Regions from separate parts of the Streptomyces sp. NPDC048462 genome, predicted to be linked through region 1. Evidence: riboswitches for the same ligand, from Rfam matches in the RefSeq annotation. Region 1 holds a riboswitch; each other region holds the start of a gene.

What was found. Region 1 has a riboswitch for cobalamin ahead of metE (5-methyltetrahydropteroyltriglutamate--homocysteine S-methyltransferase). Riboswitches for the same ligand answer to the same signal wherever they lie in the genome.
Region 2: linked by a shared signal. The riboswitch ahead of ACGFU6_RS09530 ((2Fe-2S) ferredoxin domain-containing protein) and the one ahead of metE (5-methyltetrahydropteroyltriglutamate--homocysteine S-methyltransferase) in region 1 are both predicted to bind cobalamin.
Region 3: linked by a shared signal. The riboswitch ahead of cobN (cobaltochelatase subunit CobN) and the one ahead of metE (5-methyltetrahydropteroyltriglutamate--homocysteine S-methyltransferase) in region 1 are both predicted to bind cobalamin.
Region 4: linked by a shared signal. The riboswitch ahead of ACGFU6_RS36050 (cobalamin biosynthesis protein) and the one ahead of metE (5-methyltetrahydropteroyltriglutamate--homocysteine S-methyltransferase) in region 1 are both predicted to bind cobalamin.

The regions. Positions count from the first base shown of each region.
Region 1 is NZ_JBICXG010000003.1:331,741-335,294, forward strand. Features, by position in the region: gene metE (5-methyltetrahydropteroyltriglutamate--homocysteine S-methyltransferase) at 1-1,956, opposite strand, end outside; cobalamin riboswitch at 2,116-2,332, opposite strand; gene ACGFU6_RS07505 (hypothetical protein) at 2,428-3,249, opposite strand.
Region 2 is NZ_JBICXG010000004.1:229,755-233,308, forward strand. Features, by position in the region: gene ACGFU6_RS09520 (alkyl/aryl-sulfatase) at 1-446, shown strand, start outside; gene ACGFU6_RS09525 (deoxynucleoside kinase) at 1,032-1,697, shown strand; cobalamin riboswitch at 1,807-1,929, shown strand; gene ACGFU6_RS09530 ((2Fe-2S) ferredoxin domain-containing protein) at 1,991-2,383, shown strand; gene ACGFU6_RS09535 ((2Fe-2S)-binding protein) at 2,380-3,075, shown strand; gene ACGFU6_RS09540 (ABC transporter ATP-binding protein) at 3,241-3,554, opposite strand, start outside.
Region 3 is NZ_JBICXG010000004.1:252,182-255,735, reverse strand. Features, by position in the region: gene cobN (cobaltochelatase subunit CobN) at 1-1,826, opposite strand, end outside; cobalamin riboswitch at 1,898-2,050, opposite strand; gene ACGFU6_RS09635 (precorrin-3B synthase) at 2,098-3,462, shown strand.
Region 4 is NZ_JBICXG010000038.1:23,518-27,071, forward strand. Features, by position in the region: gene ACGFU6_RS36045 (cobyric acid synthase) at 1-564, opposite strand, end outside; gene ACGFU6_RS36050 (cobalamin biosynthesis protein) at 561-1,574, opposite strand; cobalamin riboswitch at 1,719-1,852, opposite strand; gene ACGFU6_RS36055 (hypothetical protein) at 2,024-2,257, opposite strand; gene ACGFU6_RS36060 (anion permease) at 2,270-3,554, opposite strand, start outside.

The sequences.
Region 1 (3,554 bases):
CTGGGTGTCCGGCCGTACCCCGCCGGTGGTGAGCCGGAACGACTCGGTCGCCCAGTCCAGGTAGGCGGCGCGGTCCGCCGTCCGTAGCGGCAGGGTCTCGCGCAGTGCGGGTTCGTCCACCTGGATGACCGAAGTGCCACCAGATTCAAGGTCGTTGACCTCGTCGCGCAGGGCGAGGGCGACCTGCATCGCGGTGTCGCCGAGTGGCTGGTCGTCGCGGACGAAGGACCAGGCGAGCATGGTGACGGGGCCGGTGAGCATGCCCTTGACGGGCCGGTCGGTGAGGGACTGGGCGTACGTCGTCCAGCGCACCGTCATCGGCTCGGTGCGGGAGATGTCGCCGGCCAGGACCGGTGGGCGCACGTAGCGGGTGCCGTAGGACTGGACCCAGCCGTGCCGGGTGGCGAGGTAGCCGGTGAGCTGTTCGGCGAAGTACTGCACCATGTCGTTGCGTTCGGGCTCGCCGTGCACCAGGACGTCGATGCCGGTCTTCTCCTGGAAGGAGATGACCTCCCGGATCTCGTCCTTGATCCGCTCCTCGTAGCCGGCGGTGTCGATCCGGCCCGCGCGGAGGTCGGCCCGTGCGGTGCGCAGTTCATTCGTCTGCGGGAAGGAGCCGATGGTCGTCGTGGGCAGCAGGGGCAGCCCGAGGCGGGCACGCTGGGCGGCGGTCCGCCCGGCGTACGGCTGGGAGCGCCGCCCGTCCGCGTCGGTGACGGCCGCGGTCCTGGCCCGTACGGCGGGGTCGCGGGTGATGGGGGAGTCCCGGCGGGAGGCGAGGGCGGCGCGGTTGGCGGCGATCTCGGCGGCGACGGCCCCGGTGCCCCGGGTCAGCGCCCTGGCCAGTGTGACGACCTCGGCGGTCTTCTGCCCGGCGAAGGCGAGCCAGCGCAGGATCCGGGGGTCGATGTCCTTCTCGGGCGCCGTGTCGAGCGGGACGTGCAGCAGGGAGCAGGACGCGGCCACGTCGACGCTGTCGGCCAGGCCCAGGAGGGTGGCGAGGGTGGAGAGGGACTTCTCGTAGTCGTTGATCCAGATGTTGCGTCCGTTGACGACGCCGGCGACGAGCCGCTTGCCGGGCAGCCCGCCCGCGGCGGCGAGGTCGCCGAGGTTGGCGGCCGCCGCGCCGGTGAAGTCCACGGCCAGACCCTCCACCGGGGCCTTCGCCAGGACGGGCAGGGCCTCACCGAGCCGGTCGAAGTATGAGGCGACGAGCAGCTTGGGTCGGTCGGTGAGGCCGCCGAGCTCACGGTAGGCGCGGGCCACCGCGTTCAGCTCGGCGGGGGAGCGGTCCTGGACGAGCGCGGGTTCGTCCAGTTGGACCCACTCCGCGCCGGCGGCACGCAGATCGGCGAGTACCTCCGCGTAGACCGGAAGCAGCCGGTCGAGCAGGGTGAGCGGCTCGAAGCCGTCCGGCACCCCCGGGGCCGGCTTGGCCAGCAGGAGATAGGTGACCGGGCCGACGAGCACCGGCCGGGCGGTGAGGCCGAGCGCGAGGGCCTCCCCCAACTCCGTTACCTGCTTGGCGGAGTCGGCGCTGAAGACGGTGTCCGGACCGAGTTCGGGGACGAGGTAGTGGTAGTTGGTGTCGAACCACTTGGTCATCTCCAGCGGCGCCACGTCCTGGGTGCCGCGGGCCATCGCGAAGTAGCCGTCCAGGGCGTCGGCATCGACGGCCGCTCGGTGGCGTGCGGGGATCGCGCCGACCATGACGCTGGTGTCCAGGACGTGGTCGTAGTACGAGAAGTCGCCGGTGGGCACCTCGTGGACGCCGGCGTCGGCCAGCCGCGTCCAGTTGGCGCGGCGCAGGCCGGCCGCGGTCTCCCGGAGGGCGCCGGCGGCGACACGGCCCTTCCAGTAACCCTCGACGGCCTTCTTCAGTTCCCGGTCCGGTCCCTGGCGGGGGTAGCCGTACACGGTGGCTCGTGCTGCCGCGGCTGCGGGCTTGGCTGTCACGGAAATCTCCTTCGCGAGATGACTCCTGAACATCCCGGGACGGGACGCGGACGCGAAGGGATGACGAACCGGACGGACCACACCGACGATGTGCCGTGTGTACCGCTCGATATGTACGCCGACCCGCCCACGAGGTCACCGGGGTATCCGCACGCGAGGGTTCGCGTGCGGGCAACGGGCAGGTCTTCGGACTCGCGGGCACATCCGCCGAGGCGGACACCTACTGGCCGTCGCTTCCCAGATCCAACCGGACCCAGTGCGTATGACGGCGGTCGTTCCCACTCACCGCTGCGGGGCAGTCCCGGAATTCCACCGGGTTCCCTCTTGCGACGCGCCTGTCTGGCGGACAGGGCGAACCAGCTGCACGGACCACACTAGACCGTCGTCCGGCGCCCCGGGCCAAGCCGTTCACATTGCGGAACGCCTGTCACCGAGGGGAGCGGGCCGGCGCTCCGTCCCGGGCGCCGGCCGTCAGAAGCGGCTCATCTCATAGATCTTCTGTCCCGTGGACGAGTAGACGACGGCGCGGGCATCGTTGACGAAGCCGACCCGGTAGGTCGCCTTGTTCGGGCTCTGCGTCACGACGAACGCGTAGCGGCCGTCCTCGTCCGCGGTGCTGGAGATGGAGCAGGTCATCGGGCCGCCGATGTCGAGCGGGGCGCCGTTGTCGTAGTAGAAGCCCGAGCAGGTGCCGTCCTGGCCGAAGACCATGGGGTCGGCGGACCCGGCGGCCTTCCAGGTGCCGACCATCGCGGAGGAGCCCGGTGCCTCTTCGCCGCTGCCGGAAGGCGGGATCATCGCCCGTATGCCGAAGAAGGCCGCGACGAGCACCAGGACGGCCACGATGAGGGTGGGCAGCGGATTCCGCGCGACGACGTTCTTGATGCTGGTATTGGCGTTGATCCGGCCGAAGTTGGCACCCGTGACGACGGCTCCGCCGGCCCGGATGCCGGTGGGCTCGGAGTCCGCCGGCGGGGAGGTGTTCCCGCCGCCCGCATTCGACAGGATGGCCTCGAGTTGCGCGGCGAACCGGGGGTCCTGGTCCGCCGCGTCCCGGAGGACGTTCTCGGCGCGCGTGCGTGCCGGAGCCGTGGCGTCGCCGTTCTCCCGCGACTCGGACACCAGCTGCTGGATCGCCGGATCGCCGCCCAGCTTGGCGTCCACCAGCTCCCACAGCCGTTGAACCAGCAACTCCATCGTGTGGTCGGTGAGTCCGTTGAGCTGGCCCCCCGCCCGCCTGGCCTTGCCCACTGCCCACATGATCAACATGCCGACCGCGACGTCCATGCCCATGTGCTGTCCTTCCGTGGATGGCCCCGACCCGTCCGGATCGACCAGATCGTTCAGGTGGTCCGGACCGTCCCGAGCGTCGCTATGGGTGCGATGGCGGTGATGTCCGTGATGGTGGTGACGGCGGTGGGGACAGCGTTTGGGTCCGGGCGTCCGGCGTCATGCCTGATCGCTGCGGGGGCGGTGGCACCTGCGAGGCCCGGCCGGAGGCAACACGTGATTCCCGGAGTGCCGTGCTCCGCGCCGTCCTTCGTGATGCTGCAAGTTAGCACCTGCGCAACTCGGTTGAGGAGGGTTCGCAAGGGTTC
Region 2 (3,554 bases), on a different contig from region 1:
GACCGCAGTGGCGCGGCATCTTCCTCACCGCGGCCAGGGAACTGCGCGAGGGTGTCCAGCCCGCCACATTCGCCACGGCCAGCCCCGACACGATCTTCGCCATGCCCATCGACATCCTCTTCGACTACGCCGCCGTCCACCTGATCGGCGACAAAGCCGCAGAGGCCGACCTGCGCATCGACTTCTCCTTCAAGGACAGCGACGAGACATGGACGATGTGGGTCGCGCGCGGCGTCCTCAACGCCCGCCGCGGCGCGTCCCCCGACACGCAGCTCACCGTCACGGGAACCAAGGCGGCCCTGGTGAGTGTTCTGCTGAACCCGGCGAGCGCGGCCACGCTCGCCGAGTCCGGGAAAATCCGCCTCGACGGCGACGGCACCGTTCTGCCGGCGCTGGCCGAGCTCATCGACACGTTCGACCCCAACTTCGACATCGTGACGCCCTGAATGAGGCGTGCTCACGCCCGGCGGCCGGCGCGACCGGCTCGCGGCTCTCAGCCGCGTACCTGACGGCCAACGTTGAGGCCGGCTCCGGCCTCGCCTGTGTGAAGTCACTCCCCGCCACGACGTTCCGCTCAGCCGTCGACATCGTCGAAGGCGTCCACTGCCCCATCCCCAAGAGGAGCCTCTGACAGGCCAAGGTGTGGATGCGCCGCCCTGAACTGGGCTTGTTCCGCTTTGACGGGCACCATGGGTGTGGTGGTCAGGCTGCGAGCCGTCGCCTGCGGTGCCGGGCCAGCAGCCCGGCGGCCCGCATCTGTTTCGCGATGACGCATCACGTGGAGTGCGCGGCGATCATGGAGCCGGTGAAGAAGGACGACTGACCTGAGGTTTCGCTCCGGCGCATAGGGTGTGCGTTGCGGGCGATACCTGACGCTGAAATGACGCTCGCGACGCTCGTTCTGATGGGCGACAGGAGCCTCTTCGGGCAAGTCGTCCCCCGTCGGGGCAGCGAGCATCGACGGGGTCTGCATCACGCCCTGGATCCTGTGCAGCCCTCCGGCATGGGCAACTCCGAGAAAGATTCGAGGTATGGCAGTGATCTGCGTCGGCGGCATGATCGGGATCGGAAAGACGAGTGTCGCCGAACTGATCGCCAAGGAGCTGGGGAGCAGGGTCTTCTACGAGAGCGTGGAGGACAATCCGATTCTGCCGCTCTTCTACACGGCCGGCCCCGAAGAGATAGAGGCGAGGCGGTACCCCTTCCTCCTCCAGCTCTACTTCCTGCAGACGCGTTTCGCCGCGATCAAAGACGCGTACAAGCAGGACGACAACGTGCTCGACCGCTCCATCTACGAGGACTGGTACTTCGCCAAGGTCAACCACGACCTCGGCAGGATCAGTTCCCTTGAGATGCGGGTGTACGAGGGGCTGCTCGCGGAGATGATGCGCGAGATCGACGGCCTGCCCTACCGCAAAGCACCCGATCTCATGGTGTATCTCCGGGCGGACTTCGAGACGGTACTGCACCGCATCGGGCTGCGGGGACGCGATTTCGAACAGGACCGGAGTCTCGTCGGGTACTACCGGACGCTGTGGTCGGGGTACGACGACTGGGTGCGCGAGCACTACCGCGCCAGTGACGTCGTCGTGGTCGACATGAACGACACCGACGTGGTCAACAGCCCCGAGGACGCGGAGCGCGTGGTCCGGGAAGTCACTGACGCCCTGGCGCTGGCGAGGTCACGGCGCCCCTGATGCCGCCCGGTGGCCGGGCACGGAGGTGTCCCGGTACGCCGTCCGGCCGGGCTCCTGCCACCGTGGGGCGGGTGACATGATGGGCTGCGGACATGGGCGACGGCGGCCCGAGGAAACCGGTGGGAATCCGGTGCGGTACCGCCACTGTGATCGGCGAGCGGATCCCGATGCGCCACTGCCCCGCGAGGGCGGGAAGGCCGGGACGAGCACGGACCCGAGAGCCAGGAGACTCACGCTGTCGCCTCCTCGAAGGACCCCGGGGCGGAACTCCCCGGCAAGAGGGAGGATGCGGCATGCCTGAGCGGCCAGTCGACGAGAACGCGCCGACGTCGGACCGGACGGTCCCCTGCCGGGTGGTGGTGTGCCGCGACTGCTGCTGCGGCACGGTCAAGGTGCGGGGCGATCACCCCGCGCAGACCGCGCGGTTGCGGGAGATCGCCCCGGTGCGGACCTCCGACTGCCTGGACCTCTGTGAGCAGGCCAACGTCATCGTCGTACAGCCTTCTGCCGTCGGGCGGGCGGCAGGAGCCCGGCCGGTCTGGCTCGGCCTGGTCAACGACCCCAATGCCACCGAGGACATAGTGGATTGGGTGCGGGCCGGCGGGCCGGGTGTCGCGGACCGTCCCGGCATCCTCGACCTCTATCTGATCGACCCGCCGCGCCGCGTGAGGACGGCGACCTCATGACCAGCGGTGGGCGCGCGGCGGACGCGGTACCGGCGCACGAGGTCGTCGTGGCGCTGCGCGACGTGGCGCGGATGGGCGGATTCTTCGTCCTGGACACGGCCCGGGGGCCCGGGTCCGGTGCAGGAGGGCTCACACGGGAAGGGTTCGGCGCGCGGGCCAGGACGGTCAATGAACGCTACGCCACCGCCGAGGCCCGCGTCGGAGTCTCCATCGCCCATCTCGGGCTCGCGGCCCGCCTGTGGTCACCGGTTCTCGCCTGCGCGCTGTTGCACGGGATCGTGCCGGAGACGACCACCGTGGAATGGGCCGGTGACAGTGCGGCGCTCCGGCTGGCCGAGCCTCGGGGCAGCCGTGCTCCGCAGCCGGCGTCGTCGCTCGCCGATGCCGTCCGCGCTCAGGCGGACGGTGTTCTGGAGGGTGTGGAGCGGGGCCTGCCCGTCAAGGTGGCTCCCCGCCTGCTCGCGGGTAACTCGGCTTCCGCGCTGGTCGGTTCGGCGGCGCAGCTGCTCAGGTCCCGGCCCGACCTGCGGGCACCGCTCACCGGGCTGACCAGGGAACTCCTTCAGACGGGGCGGCTGTTGGGTACGGGCGAGGTCACCGGCCCCGAGCTGACGTTCCGGCGGCGGAGCTGCTGTCTGTACTACCGGGCCTTGAACGGTGCGAAGTGCGGTGACTGCTGCCTGGCCCGGTGACCGGAGCGGAGCAGGCCACAGGGGCCCGCTCCGCCCGCTGCCGAACGTGCCCGGGATCCGCTCACCGCGACGCGGGCAGCCGGTGTCGCGGTGGGCCCGGCGTCCCGGATCCGGCGCCGCGGCTCGTACCCCGGCACCGGCGTCCAGTTGACCCAGGACGCCCGGTCACCGGTTCGCGTCGGGCACAGGCACGTCCGCCGGCAGGAACGTCACCTGGGGACGGCCCGTGCGAGGATGCACCGCGACCTCGGCGGTCACCTCGTAGACCTCCGCGAGCAGGCGCGGAGTGAGCACCTCGTGCGGAGCACCGGACGCGACGACACCGCCGTCGCACAGAACGAACAGGCGATCGCAGTAGTACGCGGCCAGGTTGAGGTCGTGCAGGGCGACGAGGACCGTCGCGGGCAGCCGGCGCAGCACGGCCAGGATCTCCAACTGGTGCCGGATGTCGAGGTGGTTGGTCGGTTCGTCCAGGACGA
Region 3 (3,554 bases), on a different contig from region 1:
GGGTCCATCGCCGCGATCTGGGCGTGCTCGTCCAGGAGCTGTTCCAGCCGGGCCACGTCGCCGTAGCTCTCGGCGCGGGCCATCGGCGGCACGAGGTGGTCCACCAGGGTGGCGTGGACGCGGCGTTTGGCCTGGGTCCCCTCGCCCGGGTCATTGACCAGGAACGGGTAGACGAGCGGGAGATCGCCCAGTGCCGCGTCGGGCCCGCACGCGGCGGACAGTCCGGCGTTCTTCCCGGGCAGCCACTCCAGGTTGCCGTGCTTGCCGAGGTGGACCATCGCGTCGGCGCCGAAGCCGTTGTCGTCGGCGGAGGCGGCGATCCAGCGGTAGGCGGCCAGGTAGTGGTGCGAGGGCGGCAGATCGGGGTCGTGGTAGATCGCGATCGGGTTCTCGCCGAAGCCGCGCGGCGGCTGGATGAGGATGAGCAGGTTGCCCCGGCGCAGCGCGGCGAGGACGATGTCGCCCTCGGGGTTGCGCGAGCGGTCCACGAACATCTCGCCCGGGGCCGGGCCCCAGTGCTCCTCGACGGCCTCGCGGAGTTCGGCCGGCAGCGTCGCGTACCAGCGCCGGTAGTCGGCCGCCGGGATACGGACCGGGTTGCGGGCCAACTGCTCCTCGGTGAGCCACTCCTGGTCGTGGCCACCCGCCTCGATCAGTGCGTAGATCAGCTCGTCGCCGTCACCGGAGGCGAGGCCCGGCACCTCCTCGTCGCCGAAGTCGTACCCCTCGGCGCGGAGCCGGCGCAGCAGCGCGACGGCGCTCGCCGGGGTGTCGAGTCCGACGGCGTTGCCGATCCGGGAGTGCTTGGTCGGGTACGCGGACAGCACAAGGGCGAGGCGCTTGTCGGCGTTCGGGATGTGGCGGAGCCGCGCGTGGCGCACGGCGGTCCCGGCGACCCGGGCGGCGCGCTCGGCGTCGGCCACGTAGGCCGGCAGGCCGTCCTCGTCGATCTCCTTGAACGAGAACGGGACGGTGATCAGGCGGCCGTCGAACTCGGGGACGGCGATCTGACTCGCGGCGTCCAGCGGCGAGACGCCCTCGTCGTTGTCCTCCCAGTCGGACCGGGAACCGGTGAGGCAGAGCGCCTGGAGGATCGGCACGTCGAGGCCGGTGAGGGCCCCGGCGTCCCAGGACTCGTCGTCCCCGCCGGCCGACGCCTCGGCGGGCCGGGTACCGCCCGCCGCGAGCACGGTGGTCACGATCGCGTCGGCGGCCCGCAGGGCGTCGATCAGCTCGGGTTCGGGCGTGCGCAGCGAGGCGACGAACAGCGGCAGCGCGCGGCCGCCCGCGTCCTCGACGGCACCGCACAGGGCGTCGATGAACGCGGTGTTGCCGCTCATGTGGTGGGCGCGGTAGTAGAGCACCGCGATGGTGGGGCCGTCCGTCACGCGGGGCGTGCGCTCCAACGGGCCCCAGGAGGGCGCCGGGGCGGGCGGTTCGAAGCCGTGGCCGGTGAGCAGGACGGTGTCGGACAGGAAGCGGGCGAGCTGCTCCAGGTTGGCGGGGCCGCCGTGCGCCAGGTAGGCGTGCGCCTCGGCCGCGATGCCGATCGGGACGGTGGAGGCGGCCATCAGCTGGGCGTCGGGGGCCTGTTCCCCGGTGAGGACGACGACGGGGCGCCCGGTGGCCAGGACCTGGTCGAGGCCGTCCTGCCAGGCGCGGACCCCGCCGAGGAGACGTACGACGACCAGGTCGGTGCCGTCGAGGAGCTCGGGGAGGTCCTGGAGCGGGAGCCGGGAGGGGTTCGCGTAGCGGTAGGCGACCGGGCCGTCGGAGGCGCGGGCGCTGAGCAGGTCGGTGTCTGACGTCGACAGGAGCAGGATCATGCGGCGTCTGGCCTTCCTCGGGGTATCCACGCCCCGGGCGGTGTCGGAATGGGACTCCCCTGCTCGGACGGGCCGAGTGGCTCGGGGAAGGGAGTTCCTGACTCACCCGGCCGGTGGGGCCGGGTTCACAGTGGCGGGACCGCGCCGGAATCGCACCGGGCTTCCTCCCCTGTCGCCGTCTGTGGCGACTACGGACCGGAAGGTCCGTCGCTAGGCATAGTAAGGGGCGGTCAAGAACTGGGAGGCATACGGATCTGATGAGATGGTCGGTATGCTCGCCGCCATGCCCCCGCCAGCCACTTTGCCCGTGCCCACAGGAGCCGCGTCCGTCCGTGACCGCGGTGACGCCTGCCCCGGCACGCTGCGGCTGCACAGTGCGCACGACGGTGCGCTGGCCCGGGTCCGGATCCCCGGGGGGGTACTGAGCGCGAGCCGGGCAGATGTGCTGCGGGAGTTGGCGGAGCGGCTCGGCGATGGTGAGCTGCATCTCACTTCGCGCGGCAATGTGCAGTTGCGCGGTCTGCGGCCGGAGTGCGGCGGCGAACTGGCCTCCGGGCTGGGTGAGTCGGGGCTGCTGCCCTCCGAGCGCCACGAGCGTGTCCGCAACATCGTGGCCTCCCCGCTCTCCGGGCTCGACGGCCGGGGAGAACGCGACGTCCGCCCGTGGCTGTCCGCGCTGGACGAGCTGGTGTGCGCGAGTGAGCTGACGACCGAGCTGTCGGGCCGCTTCCTGTTCGCACTCGACGACGGCCGCGGCGATGTGGACGCGCTCGGCGCCGATGTGACCCTGCTGGCACGGGCCGACGGCGACGCGGCTCTGCGGATCGGTCCGGCCGAATCAGTTCTGCGGATATCCGGCGCGCACGCCCCTCGGGCCGCGCTCGTCGCCGCCGAGACCTTCGTGGACACCGCGCGCGGCTCGGGCGTCTGGCGTGTGACGGATCTGCGCGCGGAAGGCGGGATCCTCCGGGACCAGGTGGTCCGGCGGCTGGCTCGGGCCGGGATCCCCTCCGCGCGCACCGCCGGGCCCGTGCGCCCCTCGGAGTCGGCTGCTCCCGCGTTCGGCGTCGTGGACGGCCCGTACGACACGGTCGCGCTGTCCGTCGGCGTGCCCCTGGGACGCGTCGGCGCGGAGCAGTGGCGGGCGCTGACAGACACGGCCCGGCAGCGAGACGGTGGCGGTGGCCGTGGCGGTGGCGGTGACGGTGGCGGTGACGGTGGCGAACTCAGGCTCACCCCGTGGCGCGGCGTCGTCGTGCCGGGTGTGGAGCGGGCGCGGGCCGCGGAGAGACTGGACGCTCTGGGGGCCGCCGGGCTGATCACCGGGCCCCTCTCCCCCTGGACCGGGGTGGGGGCCTGCATCGGGCGTCCCGGCTGCGCCAAGTCACTCGCCGATGTGCGGGCCGGGGCGGCAGCGGCCCTGGGGCCCGTGGGGGCGCTGCCGGTGTACTGGTCGGGGTGCGAGCGCCGGTGCGGTCATCCCCGGGGCGAATGGGTCGACGTGGTCGCCACCGCGGACGGCTACCGGGTCTCACTGGTGCGCGACGGTGAACGGCACGCCCCGCTGCCCGTCCCCGACAGCCCGTCCGCGCTCGCGGCCGCCGTGGAGGCGGCCCGGGGCAGCCTCGGCACCTGACCGTCCCGCACCCGGCCGCCGCGCACCGACCGGCCCGACCCCGGACCAGACCGGCCCCTCCACACCCGACTTTCCACGCCCGATTTTCCACG
Region 4 (3,554 bases), on a different contig from region 1:
CTGGTCCTCGGCGGCGAGCAGCGCCGTCGTACCGAAGAACGAGGCGAAGACCCCGCCGCGGTCGATGTCCCCGACGACCACCACCGGGAAGCGGGCCGCCCGTGCGATGCCCATGTTCACGATGTCGGTGCGCCGGAGGTTGATCTCCGCCGGACTGCCCGCCCCCTCGCAGATCACCGCGTCATACGTGGACCGGAGCTGCTCCAGGCAGTCCACGACGGTGGACAGCAACTGCTCCTGCCTGCCGCCGTGGTAGCCGCGGGCGCTCATCTCACCGACCGCGCGCCCCATCAGGACGACCTGGCTGGAGCGGTCGCCGCCGGGCTTGAGCAGCACCGGGTTCATCAGCGCGGTCGGCTCCACCCGGGCGGCCTGGGCCTGCATGGCCTGGGCCCGGCCGATCTCGGCGCCCTCGCGGGTGACGAAGGAGTTGAGTGACATGTTCTGCGCCTTGAACGGCGCGACCTTCACCCCCTGGCGCACCAGCCAGCGGCAGATGCCCGCCGTGACGACGCTCTTGCCCGCGTCCGATGTGGTCCCGGCGACCAGCAGTCCGCCGCTCATGTCGGTCTCCGTCCTGAGGTGCGCGCACCCGGGGCAGGTGTGCCCGGACCGCGCGTCGAGGTGATCCGCCGTGCCGCGGCGCCCGCGCCCAGCCGGGCCGCCACGCTCACACCGAGGGCCAGCACGCCGATCCGGCGCGAGAGCCGTACGGCGCGTTCGATGTCCTTCGTCCCCACCGCCCGGCCGGCGGCGCCGTTGAGTACGGGGCGGTGCTCGACCCGGCCGCCGTAGGCGAGGGTGCCGCCGAGCCGTACGCCCAGCGCGCCCGCGAACGAGGCTTCCACCGGGCCCGCGTTGGGGCTCGGGTGCCGGTGGGCGTCCGTACGCCAGGCCCGCAGCGCACCCCGGGGCCGTCCCCCGGCGGCGACCGCGAGCAGCGCGGTCAGCCGGGCGCCGGGCCAGCCCACGAGGTCGTCGAGGCGGGCCGAGGCCCAGCCGTAACGCAGATGGCGGGGCGACCTGTGCCCGACCATCGCGTCCAGGGTGTTGGCGGCCCGGAAGCCGACGAGCCCGGGGACCCCGCCCAGCGCGCCCCACACCAGTGCGCCGACCACGGCGTCGGAGGTGTTCTCGGCGACGGACTCCACCACGGCACGGGCGATCTGCGGTCCGTCCAGGGACTGCGGGTCACGGCCGCACAGGCGGGGCAGCCGCTCGCGGGCCAGTTCGAGGTCGCCGGCGGCCAGCGCGCCGCCGATGGACCGGGCCTCGCGCCCGAGCGACGTACCGCCGACGACGGACCAGGTGGCGGCGGCGGTCAGGGCCACGGACGCGGCGGGACGGCGGCGCAGCGCACGGGCGGCCAGTGCCGCGCCTCCGGCGGTGCCTCCGGCGCAGACCAGGGTGTGCAGCGCGCCCCACCCGCGGTGGTCGCGCCACAGGCGGCGTTCGATGCCTGCCGCGGCCCGCCCGAAGGCGGCGACCGGATGTCCCCGGCGGGGGTCACCGAGCAGCAGATCACCGATCAGACCGGCCGTGGCGCCGTACGCGAAGATGCGATCGGCACGCACGGTTCAGCCGGCCGTCGCGCCTCGGACGCCCTTGGTGCGGGCAGCTGGCGGCGGGGGAGACAGGGATACGGACGCACGGCGGCCGGGCATGGCGATATGTCCTCACTCAGGGTCCGCGCCCTGGTTCGACGTGATCGGCGACCAGAGTCTCCTGGCTCCCGGATCCGCAGTACCCCCGGTCTTCCAGCCCACTTGGCGTGGACCGTGACTTCCGGTGGTGGGGGACTGCTCCCCGGTGACAGTGGCGGGACCGCGCCGGATTCGCACCGGCTTCCTCTGCTGTCGCCGTAATGGCTCCGGCAGTCCACCACGCTCCGCGAACGCCAGTCAACCTACCGTTGACCTGCGGCGGCGCAGTGTGCTGAGACCCACATCGGGCCGGCCGCACGCGAGGTGCGGCCGGCCCGATACGGCGGATGGTTCAGGTGCGGTGGGTCGGGGACTGCGGCTCAGGCGACGATCATGTAGATGCCGTAGGCCACCGCCGCCGCGCACAGCCCGAAGCAGGCGTACGCGCCCGCGCGGGCGAGCATCAGGGACCCGCCGGCCTGACCGCCCGGTGCGGCCGCCTCGGCCTGCCGGGAGAGGCCGACGATGCCCAGGGTGAAGAGGCCCACCAGCGCGACGGTGGCGACGAGAGAGACGCCGAAGACGGTGCCGAGGGCTGCCCAGTCGATGTTCATGGAGGATCTTCCTTACACCGTGGCAGGTCGTGCCGGGTCGGCGGCTACGGGCCCGGCCGGGGCCGGGATGGTGGTCTTGAGGTCATGCTGGGCCTGGGCCGCGGTGGGCGGCGGGCTGACGGCCGCGATGGCGGTGGTGACGACCCCGGCGGGTTCGGCGTTCCCGCCGGCCGTTGCGCCGTTCTGGCCGCCGGGCCCGACGTCGTCCTGGCCGACCGGCTTGCGGCGGGACAGGACCCAGATCGCTCCGGAGCCCGCGACCAGCAGCAGGGCGACGAGCACGACGCCCCAGGTGCCCTGCTTGGTGAGGAACTCCGCCCCCGCGCCGACCAGACCCGCGGCGGGCAGCGTCAGACCCCAGGCGACGAACATCCGGGTGGCGGTGGACCAGCGGACCACACCGCCCCGGCGGCCGAGGCCGGCGCCCATCACCGCACCCGAGCAGGACTGGGTGGTGGAGAGGGAGAAGCCGAGGTGCGAGGAGGCCAGGATGACCGTGGCCGCACTGGTCTGGGCGGCGAAGCCCTGCGGCGGCTTGAGCTCGGTGAGGCCGCTGCCCATGGTGCGGATGATGCGCCAGCCGCCCAGGTAGGTGCCGAGCGCGATGGCCAGACCGGCGCTGACGATGACCCAGACCGGCGGGTTCGCACCGGGGGAGAGCACCCCGCCGGTGACCAGGGCCAGCGTGATGATGCCCATGGTCTTCTGCGCGTCATTGGTGCCGTGGGCGAGCGAGACCAGCCCGGCGGAGGCGATCTGCCCGGCCCGGTAGCCCTTGGCGGTCGCCTTCTCCTGGGCGTCGTTACGGATCTTCCCGCCGATCCGGTAGGTCAGCCTGGTGGCCAGCAGTGCGGCCAGACCGGCGACGAACGGGGCGGCGACCGCGGGGAGCAGCACCTTGGTGACGACGGTGCCGCCGTCGACCGAGGACCAGCCCGCGGACATCACCGCGGCGCCGATCAGACCGCCGAAGAGGGCGTGCGAGGAGCTGGACGGCAGCCCGACCAGCCAGGTCAGCAGATTCCACAGGATGGCGCCGACGAGCGCCGCGAAGATGACCTCGGTTCTGAGGCCGTTCTCGTTGATGATCCCGCCGGAGATCGTCTTGGCGACCTCCACCGACAGGAACGCGCCGACGAGGTTGAGAACGGCGGACATCGCCACCGCTGTCTTGGGTTTGAGTGCGCCGGTCGAGATGGTGGTCGCCATCGCGTTGGCGGTGTCGTGGAAACCGTTCGTGAAATCGAACACTAGAGCTGTCACGATCACAATCGCGAGCAGCAGCGTGATGTGTTCC